Regions from separate parts of the Pseudoalteromonas piscicida genome, predicted to be linked through region 1. Evidence: predicted binding sites of a transcription regulator. Region 1 holds the regulator's gene; the other holds the start of a gene.

The links. Region 1 encodes LexA, which represses DNA repair genes until DNA is damaged. Its sites were predicted from a motif close to TACTGTATNNNNATACAGTA; they were not measured.
Region 2: B1L02_RS12345 (DNA topoisomerase III) is a predicted target of LexA. The motif match lies at 3,406-3,425, and genes of this name have one in related genera.

The regions. Positions count from the first base shown of each region.
Region 1 is NZ_CP021646.1:356,540-364,022, reverse strand. It holds gene B1L02_RS01700 (transmembrane cytochrome oxidase associated protein) at 1-322, opposite strand, end outside; gene B1L02_RS01695 (SURF1 family protein) at 315-1,043, opposite strand; gene B1L02_RS01690 (DUF2909 family protein) at 1,056-1,352, shown strand; gene B1L02_RS01685 (cytochrome c oxidase subunit 3) at 1,258-2,133, opposite strand; gene B1L02_RS01680 (cytochrome c oxidase assembly protein) at 2,123-2,701, opposite strand; gene ctaD (cytochrome c oxidase subunit I) at 2,701-4,275, opposite strand; gene coxB (cytochrome c oxidase subunit II) at 4,275-5,417, opposite strand; gene lexA (transcriptional repressor LexA) at 5,778-6,392, opposite strand; partial or broken gene B1L02_RS01660 (transposase) at 6,638-6,829, shown strand; rRNA gene rrf (5S ribosomal RNA) at 7,092-7,205, opposite strand; rRNA gene B1L02_RS01650 (23S ribosomal RNA) at 7,396-7,483, opposite strand, start outside.
Region 2 is NZ_CP021646.1:2,642,655-2,650,137, forward strand. It holds gene B1L02_RS12340 (tetratricopeptide repeat protein) at 538-1,395, opposite strand; gene B1L02_RS12345 (DNA topoisomerase III) at 1,474-3,396, opposite strand; gene B1L02_RS12350 (methyl-accepting chemotaxis protein) at 3,500-5,614, opposite strand; gene B1L02_RS12355 (Na+/H+ antiporter subunit G) at 5,828-6,154, opposite strand; gene B1L02_RS12360 (K+/H+ antiporter subunit F) at 6,164-6,433, opposite strand; gene B1L02_RS12365 (Na+/H+ antiporter subunit E) at 6,427-6,963, opposite strand; gene B1L02_RS12370 (monovalent cation/H+ antiporter subunit D) at 6,964-7,483, opposite strand, start outside.

The DNA of each region.
Region 1 (7,483 bases):
AAGAAGTTGCGTGCTCAATGTCTTTCTCATTTTGCTCCTGTAACACCACAAGCGACACTTTCTGCTGGTTTTTCCCAAGTGCTAAATACAAATTGGGCAAGCTATCTAGTAGCAAAGAACATTGCGTATTGCACTGCTTCGGTCGCTGATAAACAATACTCCACTCGGTATCTAAAACTAGCTCTGACTGGCGAACCTCCTGACTTAAAAATTCACCGTGATTAGTCGTGCCATGAGGTATCCAGCCAACTTTCAGAGCGACAAACGCCAACAGCAAGGGTAATATGAATAGTCCTATAAACCACATCGCACTTTTAGACATTTTTATTTTCCTTTTTTGAAAGCTTCCAGCCAATAACCATCGCAGCGAAGGCTATAAGCAACCACTGTACCGCATAGGCCTCATGTTTCTGCGGTGACATTACTACAGGCTGATAATGAGGGTCTGTCCCAGCAAGTTTGTTTTGAGTCATGTAAGCGATTAAAGGTAAAAGAGGTTTATTTAATTCTGCAGATAAGTAATTAATATCAATGTACTGGATCACTGGTTGTCTTGTCACCTCGTCTGCAGCAGACTTTGCCAGGGTAAATCGCTTATTTGCACTAGATTTGATATAAACAGGTAGGGAAACAATGGCTGCAGGAGGTGAGAAAGCGGTAGGCACACGACTAGCTTGCTGTGGTACAAAGCCCAAATTAACAGCCAGATATTCGTCAGTTTCGGCAATTTTAAGAATACCAATTACATCAAAACCGACTCGGCCTTTTACAACTTGATTATCTAAATACCAAACCGCCCCGTCTACAAAGCTCCCTGTTATCGACACCTCAGCATTAACATATTGAGTGAGAGGCTGGGCCGTTACTTGCTGTTCATTAGTAACGTTTTGCGCTTTTTTATTCTCAATTTTTTGCTGCAGCACATGTTTTTGTTGTGCTCTTTGCCACTGCCAATAAGAAAGCGAGCCACATAAGAGTACAACGATTAACGCTGCCAATATGGGGGTTTTTGATCTACCCTTAAAAAGTGCACCTAAATCCACCGGACACCCCTTATGATTAAAATTATTATTGTTGTATTACTACTACTCGTTTTTTTAAATCTATTTAGGGCTATGCTAGTCATGCTCAAATCAGAGCAACAAGAATCAATGGCTAAGCTACTGCAAAAAAGAGTGTATGCTTCAATAGCTGTTGTACTTCTAATCTGCCTTGCCGCTCAATTTGGCTTTATAAAGCTTCACTCTTCACCCGTCGTTACAATACATAAACAAATACAAACAGACACAGCCAAACAACATCAACAAAATGCCAATACCAGGCCCCTGCCTGAAAAGCAAAGTGGTTCTTAGCGCTAAAATGACCCTTTAATACCCTGATCCATATAACAAAAAGAATGATTGCACCAAGTGTGACATGAAAGCCATGAAACCCTGTCAGTAGAAAGAATGTATTACCGTAAACCCCCGACTGAAGAGTTAATCCAAGATCTTGATAGGCGTGAATATACTCTTCCACTTGTAACGTTAAAAATGCAACACCAAGTAGTACCGTCAATCCCAAGAATGCCTTTACTTTCGCCCTTTGCTCTTTCTCCAACGCAACATGGGCAAAGCTAAGGGTTACTGATGATGCTAATAGAATAATCGTATTGATAAGCGGAAGTCCCTGCCAACCCATAGCTTGAGTCACAGTTCCATCCGGCGTTGTGAGCAGTGGCCATACAGCTTCAAATTGAGGCCATAAAACCTCATTGGTACTGGCATTATTACTTGCACCACCTAACCATGGCACAGCAATCATTCGTGCATAGAAAAGCGCTCCAAAGAAAGCGGCAAAAAACATAACCTCGGAAAAGATAAACCACCCCATTCCCTGTTTAAACGAGCGATCCATTTGGGCAGAATATAATCCGGTTTGAGATTCTTGAATAACATTCCTGAACCAACCAAAAACCATATATATCAGCACTGTAATACCCACGAGCAGTAGCATTACTCCACTATTACTGGTTGATTTAAGTTGAATAATCGTTAAGCCTGCGCCAACAGCGATAAAGAAAAGTGCAAAAGCCCCGACGATTGGCCATGGACTTTGCTCTGGCACGTAATATTTTTCTTGTTCATGGTTCATATTTGAACTCCTCTCGAGCGGCTAGCATATTCAGTCCATCACTGTCTTGTTTACTAACTCGCTCTGTAATATCAAACAACGTATATGAAAGCGTGAGTTCTTCAACATCACTTGGGAGCTCAGTATCTACATAGAACCTCAAGACAAACTCCACTTCTTCTTTGCCTTTCATTGGCTGCTGATCAAAACAGAAGCAGGCCATTTTGTGTAAATACTTTGCAGCTTTTCCAGGGGACACCGAAGGGATCGCTTGTAGCACACGCTCACTATCACTCAAGTTTTTTGCAATAAATTTTACATCGGTTAGCTTTCCGGGTTGGACACTAACCGAATGGTCGACTGCATCTACCTTAAATGGCGCCTGACTTTGACTATGCGTTGTAAAGCTCACCTCCACTTGTCGACTTTGTGCAACTGACTCGCTCTGCTTCGCGACTTCCATAGACGGCTTACCATTAAGGCCTGTTACATCACAAAAGACGTCGTATAGAGGAACCAATGCAAAGGCAAAAGCAAACATGCCTAGCGTCAACAAGATAAGCTTCTTAAGCAGGCGTCCATGTTGCATCACTTAATCTCCGGTGGTGTTGAAAAGGTATGGTAAGGAGCTGGAGATGGTATTTGCCACTCTAATCCCTCAGCCCCATCCCACACTTTTCCAGGAGCCTGCTCTCCACCTTTTATACATTTATAAACCACTGCAACAAACAACAGTTGAGAAAGACCGAAAGCAAACCCTCCGATACTAATGATCGCGTTGAAATCAGCGAACTGTAGCGCATAATCAGGGATCCGCCTTGGCATGCCAGCAAGACCAACAAAGTGCATTGGGAAAAACAACACGTTCACACTAACCAAGGAGAGCCAAAAGTGAAATTTAGCCAATTTGATATCAAACATGTGCCCCGTCCACTTTGGTAACCAATAATATGCGGCAGCCATTATTGAGAACACGGCCCCCGTAACTAACACATAATGGAAATGCGCGACAACAAAGTAAGTGTCGTGATATTGGAAATCCGCAGGTGTAATCGCTAACATCAAACCCGAAAATCCACCTATGGTGAAAAGTACGATAAAGGCAATGGCAAAAAGCATGGGTACTTCAAAGCTAATGGCACCTCGCCACATTGTAGCCACCCAATTAAAGACCTTAACGCCAGTAGGCACTGAAATGAGCATAGTTGCATACATAAAAAACAACTCACCAGCTAAAGGCATACCCGTTGTAAACATATGGTGAGCCCAAACGACGAACGACAGCAGTGCAATTGATGCGGTTGCATAAACCATCGATGCGTAGCCAAACAATTTCTTTCTTGAAAACGTCGGTACTATCGTAGAGATTATGCCGAAGGCAGGTAATATCATGATATACACTTCAGGGTGACCAAAGAACCAGAATATATGCTGGAACATAACTGGATCACCACCACCTGCTGCATCAAAAAAGCTCGTTCCAAAGAATTTATCGGTCAATACCATAGTCACAGCGCCAGCGAGTACGGGCATAACAGCAATAAGAAGAAATGCAGTTATCAACCAAGTCCAAACAAACAAAGGCAACTTCATCCATGTCATACCTGGAGCTCTAAGATTGACGATAGTCACGATAACATTGATAGCACCCATAATAGAGCTAATGCCCATTATGTGGACCGCAAAAACAAAAAATGCAGTGTTATCATTGCTGTACGTTGTAGATAGTGGCGCATAAAAAGTCCAACCGAAAGCGGGCCCACCACCTTCCAAAAACAATGACATCAGTAAAATTGCAAATGCAAAGGGTAGTATCCAAAAACTCCAGTTATTCATTCTCGGTAGCGCCATATCAGGAGCACCAATCATCATTGGGATCATCCAGTTGGCAAGACCAGTAAATGCGGGCATTACTGCGCCAAATACCATTATTAGTCCATGGACTGTCGTCATTTGATTAAAAAAATGCGGATCTACAAGCTGTAACCCAGGTTGGAAAAGCTCGGCTCGGATCACCATAGCCATAGCACCGCCAATTAAAAACATGGTTAGTGAGAACAATAAATACAGTGTTCCAATGTCTTTATGATTGGTAGTAAACAGCCAGCGCTTTAAGCCTTTTGGAGCTGTATGGTGTGAATGTTCTTCTACAATGGCACTCATTACTTACCCTCCTCTAATGCATCTATCTCACGCTGTATTTGGCTTGGCTGAATAACATCGCCCGTGTCATTACCCCAGCTATTTCTTTTATAGGTAATAACCCCAGCGATCTGCTTGATTGTTAATTGCTTTGCGAAGGATTGCATAGCAGTACCAGGTCGACCTAAAAGCAAAATATCTATATGATCTTTTATATCTCCAGTAACAACTTTACTCCCTTTCATTGCAGGGAAGACACCTGGTAGCCCAAGCCCCGTGGGTTGATGGCAAGCTGCACAGTAAGCCATGTAAGTTTGTTCGCCGACCTCCATCAACTCTTCTTTCGAAAGAGTTTGTTGGGCTACAGCTTGTGACTCAGCTTCCGCTTTTGCTTTTTCGGCTTTCGCGTCACTGAGCCACCTATCGAATTTATCAGGGCTTACAGCCTCAACGACAACTGGCATAAAGCCATGATCTTTGCCGCATAATTCGGCACATTGTCCCCTGTATATTCCTTCATCATTTACTTTAGTCCATGCCTCATTTATAAAGCCTGGATTGGCGTCCTTCTTCACCGCAAAATCGGGCACCCACCAAGAATGGATGACATCATCTGAGGTCATCAAAAAGCGAACTTTCCTATCGGTGGGAATAACTAAATGCTTATCAACTTCAAGTAGGTAATTTTCATTTTTTTCTTTAAGATCACTAATTTCATCTTTCGGAGTAGAGAGCAAAGAGTAGAACTCAACATCATGCCCCATATACTCATAGTGCCATTTCCACTGAGAGCCTGTGACCTTAATGGTCAGATCAGCTTTACTCGTGTCTTCCATTGCAATAAGCGTTTTTGTGGCTGGTATTGCCATACCAATGAGTATCAGGAAGGGAATTGCAGTCCAAAGTATTTCCACTTTGGTACTTTCATGAAATTGCGCTGCAACAACGCCTTTTGACTTTCTGTGTTTTATAAGCGCCCAAAACATAATCCCAAATACAATCACTCCTATGACACAACATATTAGAAATATGGTCATGTGAAGCTCATACACTTGATGACTAATGTCTGTAACACCTTGCCTCATATTGTAAGCGCTGTTAGCAAGTGAGGGCATGGCGATTAGCACTGCGATGAATGCTACAACTAATCGACAAATTTTCATTTGACGTCTCCTTCAAGACAACTCGTGGTTGTCTTTTGTTATTATTGGATGACTGTCATATTGTCTATTTGTACATAGACTTACTGCACGACTATTAACCAATTAGTCAAAAAACAACCAAAATGCAAGATTTTTGAGAAGACTAACTTTAGAAGCAAAACTGGGGATTATCGGGAGTAAAACGAAGAATGGTGAAAAATAGTATATAAAGATCAGAAAGCTAAAAATATTGCTAGATGAATAAAGTCACTATAATCACCTTACTTTCACACAGTTAGAAAAGTTAATTATTCCTTTCTAAACAAAATATAGTTTAAGCAAGCGCAACTTTATATTTAACGCTACGCTTGCTTTCATAAACTACATCCAGTCAGCGCTTCTAATCACACCTACGGCTAGCCCTTCAATGGAGAAATTTTGATGCTCAAGATCCACTTCAATCGCTTTAAACTCTTCGTTCTCAGCATGCAGAAAAACTTTCTTTCCTTTCTTTTCAAGGCGCTTGACAGTCACATCCTCTTCAACACGAGCAACTATCACTTGCCCATTTTCCGCCACTTGGGTTCTGTGAACCGCTAGTAGATCCCCATCCATAATGCCAATGTCCTTCATACTCATACCATTAACCCTCAAAAGGTAATCTGCATTAGGCTTAAAAAAGCTCGCATCCACATTACAGTGACTTTCTACATGTTGTTCCGCCAGTATGGGTTCGCCAGCTGCAACACGGCCGATAATAGGTAAGCCAAGTTGCTCAGATTCATCCTCTACAAGTCTGATGCCTCGGCTTGCTCCTGGAACCATTTCAATAACTCCCTTTTTCGCAAGCGCTTTTAGATGCTCTTCTGCTGCGTTTGCACTCTTAAAACCCAAAGCATCAGCTATTTCAGCGCGAGTTGGAGGCATGCCAGTATCTTTTATGAATACTTTTATTAATTCAAAGATTTGTTCTTGTCGTTTCGTTAGAGGACGCATTAACTGGTGTTCCATACAGTAGTTTATTTACTGTAAGTATATACAGCTCAAAAAAAATCGCAAATGTTTCTTTATTCGCCATATTTTAAGTGTATTTGTTGATAGCTAACGAAGATATTCTGAACACATGTACTCGCACTTGGAACGACTTTATTAGCGATACTCAACATGTTGTGATCGATATGTGCTCTAGAGAGTGCGGCTTCTAGTGGGAAAAACTTAAGATGGATTGGTATAATTGGTATTATTCACCAGAGCTGAACCCAATAGAGCAAGTATGGAGTTGGCTGCGTCAGCATCATTTAGCGAATCGTTGTTTCAAAGGTTATGAAGATATTGTTGAGAGTTGTAGTGAGGCTTGGAATGACTTTGTATCATGTACAAAACGAGTGGTTAAAATGTGTCAACGTGACTGGATAGAGGTGGGAAAAAGTTAAGATGGATTGGTATTATTCGCAGTTTTCGCGCAATTGGAGCTAAGTTTTCGCCCGCGGCATCATAAAAGTGTTTTGCAATATCTTTATACCGTACTCTCCCGTTAAGGGAGAGGAGTCCATACATCTCCTACCATGTTGCACTGTGCTGATGCTGTGGTAGGAGCGAGTTTACCTCGCGATGTGTTGATTGGCTTGCGAGGTTTTCTATACCCCAAACAGCAAAAAACCCGTCGCATCTCTGCAACGGGTTTCTCTTATTTGGCCCTGGCGATGTTCTACTTTCACATGGGTAATCCACACTATCATCGACGCTGTTTTGTTTCACTTCTGAGTTCGGCATGGGGTCAGGTGGTTCCAAAACGCTATAGTCACCAGGAAAACTGGGGGCAAATGTCTAATGACATCGTGCCTCGCACGAGCATTCCATTTGCGCAAGGTGAACCGATTTCGCGATACCCTGAGGTTGGTCACCTTGTTTAATTCTTAAATCCGGAAAAAGCTTATTAAATTCTTTTGTCTACTTTAGTCTATTAACTTCTGTCGCTTATAAACCACTTTGGCGTTGTATGGTTAAGCCTCACGGGTAATTAGTACGAGTTAGCTTAATGCCTCACAGCACTTCCACATCTCGCCTATCAACGTTGTAGTCTTCAA
Region 2 (7,483 bases), 1.8 Mb from region 1:
TGACTATATAGTCACTCAGTTACAATTGAGACTCTAAATTTGTTTGCGTCATCTAGCGAACTAGAATCTGCTGTTAGAACTCAATCTGTACGAGTGCCCACACAGATGATTGCTTCATATTTTTAAAGAACGTTTCGAAACATTTCGTTGTTTCGAGGGATGTGCATTCTAAGCATTCCCGATTTTTTGTCAACACTTAATTTTGAATTTCTTTAGCAGAAGTTTCGATTTTAAGTTTTACTTGACGCTAACTCGTTGCTGCTTTGCTTTTCAGCGTGGCGCCCCGTGTCAGTGGGGTCGCATTATAGGGCGATCCGATTTTAGTGCAACCCTTTTTTTCATTAAAACTTATAAAAAAGGCTCGTTCGAACAGAAAACACACAAAACCACTTAAAAACCACACAAATGCAATATTTTCTTCATAAAACTGTCACCAGTTTCCGTAAAGGGATCATAAGTATTGATCAAATTTGGGAGGATGCAAGATACAGTTGAATAAATTTTCACCTGCATCTTGGTATTTAACTCTCTACTCTTTTAGTAAAGAAGACTATATAGCTTTCGGCGATATACTGAAGCAACACTATCGCCATCAGGAAGCGAAGCGATAATATCTAAGAATCCCTTTTTGGCTTCACCGTAATTCATATCTTTCTTAAGCACCATAAGTAGGCTTGCCAATGCTTCTTCTTTTTTACCCACATCTAACAGAGCTTGAGCTAGCTGACAACGTAAGTCTAATGAATCAGGCTCAGCTTCCACCGCTTGTTCTAATCGCTTTACCTCTGGTGAATCTTGCGCAGCCGCAGCATGCGCCAATTTAGCAACTAAATTATGGTAATACGGGTCCCGCTGTTCTTCATCTACAGAATCTAATAATGCTTGAGCTTCATCAAATTTTTGAATTTGCATACAGATATCAGCGAACACCAACTTAACTCGAGTATTACTACTATCAATATCGTATGCCTTCTTCGCATAACCAAAAGCATTATTTAGATCGCCGCTTGCAAGAAATTGCTTTGCTTGATCAAGTAAAATAACTTCAGGTGCTGGTAGATGTTCAGACAAAGCTTCTTTAATTTCTTCTTCTGTTTTTGCACCTGCCAACATATCTACCGGCGAACCACCTTTTAAAATCACAATCGTCGGCAAAGCTTGTAAACCAATTTGCTGAGCAAGTTGAGATGCCAGTGCTTGTTGGACATCACAATCAATAACGCCTATGGTTATATGCTCACTATAAGCCGTCGCGATCCCATCTAATATTTGGTCTTGCTGAACACATTCAGGGTTTTGATTGCTATAAAAGGTCAGCAACAACACCTTCTCTGGATTTGGATCGGTTATTACTTGCTGAATGTTTTCAGGGGTAAGTTGAATTTTATTGCTCATGCTCTACTTTCTGTCTGAGTAATTAATATGGTTGATATAGTGACACTATCTGAATTTACAACCAAGCCGATAAAACAATTATGCAGAGCTTGGCTTTCTCTTTCGAGTATATTTCCCCTTTCTTGCCCCACGTTTTTTAAATGCAGGTACAGGCACACCTTTCAGTGCATTCGTATTGATAGACTGAGCGCTGTTAATAAATGCACCTAACTCATTACAAAGCGGTTGCATAAATTGATTATACGACGTTTCCTTTTTGGCGATCTTCCCAAGCAATGATTCCCAGAGCGCAGTTCTGTCTGGTAATGAAAGTGACTCAGGCAGGGTTTGAATGAATGCCTTACCCAGTGCCGTAGAGTATATCGTCTTACCTTCTCGTCTAAGAAACTGCCGTCTAAACAAAAGCTCAATAATTCCGGCCCGCGTCGCCTCAGTGCCAAGCCCGTCAGTGTCTTTTAATACCTTTTTGATAGATTGATCGGAAACAAACCGCGAAATACCAGTCATTGCGCCTAATAATGTGGCTTCTGTGTAATGCTTTGGCGGCTGAGTTTGTTTTTCTTTAACTTCACCTTTCTCACACAAAAGTTGCTCTCCCACCTGTAACTCCGGCAATAGGTTTTCTTTCTCGGCCTCGTGACCTTTAAACAGTATCTTGAATCCTTTATCTGTTATTTGCTTGGCTTGCGCCTTGAATTGACCACCACTAATCTCCAACTCCACCTTAGTTTCATTGTAGCGGTAGGGATGTAAGAATTGCGCAAGGTACTGTACAGAAATGAGCTGATAGACCTGCAACTCTCTATGTCCAAGCTGAACACTGCGAAGCTTTTTAGTGGTTGGAATAATAGCGTGATGCGCTTCTACCTTTTTGTCATTCCAACACGCTCCTTTTAGATCCATATCAGCTAACTTAATAAACTTACTTTCTATTCCCTGATTGTGCTCGGCAGCCGCAATGACTTGCTCTCTTTCAACAAAGTGTTCTTGTGGTAGATAACGATTATCTGATCTAGGGTAAGTGATCAGTTTATGTTTCTCATAGAGTGCCTGACAAATATCCAACACTTGCTGAGCCGATAAACCGTAGCGCTTGTTTGCGTCAATCTGCAAAGAAGAAAGGTTATAGGGTAACGGCGGGTTTATCTTTTTTGGTTTCGTTTCAACTTTATTTATTGTAGCTTGCTTTTGACTGATCCGATCCGCAACATTTTCAGCTAAGGCTTTAACCAGAACACGCCCATCTTCGTCCATATAGGGCTTACATGCTTCACTTGGTACCCACTTAGCTTCAAAAACTCCCCAACCCGGTTTATTGATGTGCGCAATCACCTCATAAAATGGTTTAGAGACAAAGTTCTCGATTTCTAGATCTCTTCTAACAACCAAGCCAAGTACCGGCGTTTGCACTCTGCCAACCGACAAAACGGTATTCACTCCCGCTTTTTGCCCAGCCAATGTAAATGCTCTGGTTAAATTCATACCAAATAGCCAATCCGCTCTAGCTCTTGCAAGCGCAGATACACTTAAAGGAACAAACTCTTGATTAGAACGTGTCGAAGCCAATGCCTTTTTCACAGCTTGTGGGTTCAAATCACTGATCAACAAGCGCCGGATCGTTGCTCTTTTCCGCTCTGGCAAATTTACGAATTGAAATACTTCGTCCACGAGCAATTGCCCTTCTCTATCTGGATCTCCAGCATGGTAGATTTCATCAGCTTTTGTGAGTAACTTTTTTAAAGTGCTAAGCTGCTTTTTTGTTTTTGGCTTTGCTTTGAACTGCCATTGAGTAGGCACGATTGGTAGATCATGAAACTGCCATTTTTTGTATTTGGCGTCGTAGTCTTCAGGTTCTGCTTGTTCCAACAAGTGGCCTATACACCAAGAAACCACATCACCATTCGCAACTTCTATATAACCATCTTGTTTTTTATGTGGTTTTGGTAAGACATCGGCGATTGCTCGACCTAAAGAGGGTTTTTCTGCGATATAGAGTTTCATGATTGGCTTAACTGTATATAGATACAGTTATCATAGTGAATTTTGATAAAAAACGCCATAGCTGCAAAGAGACTGTCTCCAGTCTCTTTGCAAAACAACAAACTTACGTTCTTAGTAAATTAAGTTGCTTATGTTTCTGTTCGACTATCAGCGTCATTGAACTGGCCGCTTGCTCTACTTCATCTGCGAACTTCGAAAGCTCAGCAGCGGCATCTGAAATGCCCGTTGTATTTGTATTAATTTCCTCAGTAACCATGCTTTGCTCTTCAGCTGCCGTCGCAATTTGTGTTACTTCATTAGAAATGCTTGTCAGCTCAGCAACCAGCGTACTCATTAACCTAGCCGATTCTTGGCAATAACTCACTGCATCTTCACCTAACTGCACAGAGCTTTCAATGATACGGCCAGAGTTCGCGACCTCGCTCTGCAAGTTATCTATCAGTTTACTAATGTCGTCCGTCGAGGCTTGTGTTTTTGAGGCCAAGGCTCGAACTTCGTCTGCAACAACCGCAAAACCACGCCCTTGTTCTCCGGCCCTTGCAGCTTCAATTGCCGCGTTTAAGGCAAGTAAGTTAGTTTGCTCTGCAATGGCTCTGATCACTTCTAGTATTTTAGAAATATCATCACTGCGCTCAGACACCTTCACGACCGCTTGTTTTGCATCAATGACTTGATCCGCCATTGATTGCACCGTTTCAGTCGTTTTAATGATGCTTTGTTCGCTTTGCTGAACTTGATCTGCGGCTTGATTCGTACTTGCAGCCGCTTTTTCCGACGCCCGAGCCACCTCTGAAGCGGTTGCACTAAGTTCGTTAATTGCAGTAACTACGCTATCTATTTCTAAATGCTGATTAGCGACTTTGTTTTTGATGTTTATCGCGGCTTCTGTTGTTCGATGCGACTGCTCGTAGGAAGATTCAGCAAGACCTTTGAGGTCATCAATCATCTTTCGTAGTTTATCAGTAAAGCGGTTAAAGCCATGCGCCAACGCAATCAACTCAGCATGATGGCTCACCTCTAGCTCATGCGTTAAATCACCTTCGCTAGAAGCTAAGTTCTCTACCCGCTCCTGAATATGAGTAAGCGGGCCGATAATTGTGTTCACTAATACCACCGCAATGGCAATGCCAATAACAGCAATAACAATACCGATAATAAGCATCCAGCGACCAACGGAGTCCGTCGACGCCTCCAACTGACTTTGCAGCGTTGTAGCAGAGCTAAGAGCAATTGCCTTTGGGAGTTCGATTACAAGAGACCAAGTGGTGTTTGGCAATGCTATTTTAATCGGTACCGCTACTACCAAGTCCTCACCAAGCTCTCTAATCCCAGAACCTGTGTGCAGCGATTTTAACATCTCAGCCCTATCTGACTTTGTCGATTCCGCAAGTGGGCGCGCTAAGTTTTTGTAGTGACTAGAGCCCACGACAAGGCCAAGTTCACTGAGCAAAGTTACCTTTGCGGCTCCTGAATAAAGCGAGTTTGAGAGTTCGTCCACCATAGTTTGGAAAATAGGTAAATTTACATCCACGCCCACTAAGCCTCGAAATTGACCATTGACCACAACCGGCGTGGTTAATGAGGTCATCAACATTTTGTTGCCCGGAGAAATTTCATATAAGTAAGGCTCCATGATGCAAGGCGCTACTTTGTCTTTTGCACACAAATACCACTCTGCCTCTCGTAGGCCAAACTCATTGATTGCATCGGCGTATTTTTCTTCTGCCGACTCAACTTTTTGCTGCATCGGACCACTGGCTTCTTGAGTAAAGTAGAGCTCTAAGGTACCAGCGCCCAGCACAGAGTGACTCGAACCACCTTGATTGCTGGCATCATTGCCATCGTAACCATTAGGTTCAAACTGTGCATACATGGAAGAGACAAAGCGATTTTGCTTGAGCGCGCCATTGACAATTTCTTGCACTTGTTCACGGCTCAGAGGATCCTGTTTGGCGGTATGAGATAACACACCTGCCAAAGTGTAAGGAACACGATAGGCTTCATTAATAAAGCCAGCCACGCGTTGCCCATATTGATTACCTTTAGCTATGAGGCCTTGGGATATTTCATCATAAATCGCTTGTTGGACTCCTTCACTTTGCTTGGTATTTTCTGCTGCAAGGTGAAACCACATTGTTGTCACTAATATAACAACCAAACTCGTTACCAATACTGTTACAAAGAGTAAGAGTTTGTTTTTAATCGAAGCTTGTTTCATAACATTCCCAGTTTTTTAGACTTAGTATGCAAAAAATTGCACTGCACGTTCATCATCAACTTGATAAAACGAGTGACCCCTATTTTATCGGCGACTATGAAATCTTTTTTAACTGTAGCAAAAAATTTAATAACGTACTGAAATTTATGATGCTTCAGCGAAATATTCGGGAGAATAAATTATGAATAACTAGATAAAAAAAGTGCCGAAGCACTATTTTTTTATCTTGTCTTTGCCAGTCGTCTTTTCATTACTTGGCAAGCGGTGATGTATTGCTGACTTAATCAGCATATATCCAGAGATGGGGGCGGTGAGCAACAAAAATATTGAAATCAAGATTTCCTTCACACTTATACCATCAGTCGTGGTACTGAAATACACCATTGCCGAGGTCAATAAGCACGCCATTCCAAGCGTTGTAGCCTTGGTAGGACCGTGGAGACGCATAAAAAAGTCAGGCATTTTCACAAGGCCAATAGAGCCAATTAGCACAAACGCACCACCTAACAGTAATAAAATAGAAATTATCCATTCTGACATACCACTCTCCTACTCTATGATGTCGCCGCGTAGCAAATACTTACATACAGCGACCGTACTTACAAAGCCAAGCATGGCTATTAATAATGCCGCTTCAAAGTACAGTGCCGTCCCCATGCTCATTCCGTACAGAATAATAAGCGCAATGGTATTTATGTACATGGTATCGAGCGCTAAAATTCTATCTGGAATTGAAGGCCCAACAACCAAGCGCCACAGGTTTAGTAAAAGTGATACACCTATCATCGCGAAGACAATAAGAATTACAGTTTCTAACATTCAAAAATCTCCTTCAATGGCGCTTCATAACGAGATTTGATGGTATCGATCAATACTTGCTCATCCGTAAGATCTAACACATGGATCAGTAAGTATTTACGTTCTGGTTTTTCGCCACTTTTTACAGACTCAGGCCAAGGGTATACCTCAGCACTTACGGTGCCTGGAGTCAAAGATACCGTACTGGCTAAAATAGTGATCGGCATAGCTTGATCTATATCGAGCGGCACTAACACAAAACCGGGTCGTAACTTCTTAGTTGGTCCTAAGATCTTTATCGCGACCTCCACGTTGGCGGTAATAATATCGTAAAGCACCAACAGCAGATGAGTAAACGCGCGCCATGGCTTAATGATCAGTGGTTGCTTAGTTCTAAATCGATAGGTAATAAGCGGGATCACAATAGCTAGAATAGTGGCGAGAATAAGATGTCCAGCTGACACACTATTATTCAGCAATAACCACACGGTAAATAGCAGTAAGCTGCGAAATGGAGTTGGTAGCCATTTAAATCTTGCTTCTAAACGCATCTATTTCGCTCCTTTTAACACAGCATTCGTCATGCTAGAAAAGTCATGCAAAGAGTCGGCTGCCGCCAATGCGTAGTCAGTCAAAGGACCGGCAAAAATAACCATTAACGGCGCGCAGACTATCAGGGTAAGGATTGCGATAATTTGAGTTGGGTGCGCTTTTTCCGCTGATTGTGTATCAACTTTACCAGTATGATGCCAAAACACGGTGCTACCCGCTTTTGAGACACTGACTAATACAGCTAAGCTTACTAATAAATACACAGCCCAAAACCAGTAGGTATGACTCGACTCGATAGTCGACTTTAAAATCCATACCTTACCAATAAAGCCTGATAACGGCGGCATACCAATCACAGTAATTGCTGCAATCGTAAACATGATCCCAAGTAACATAGGCTGAACGACTGGGCGGCCAGCAGTGATCCTATCTGCAACTTTACCTCTTTGTTTTCCTACTAAATCAGCGAGTAAGAACAATGCGGCTGACACTAAGGTCGAATGCACCAAGTAGTAGATG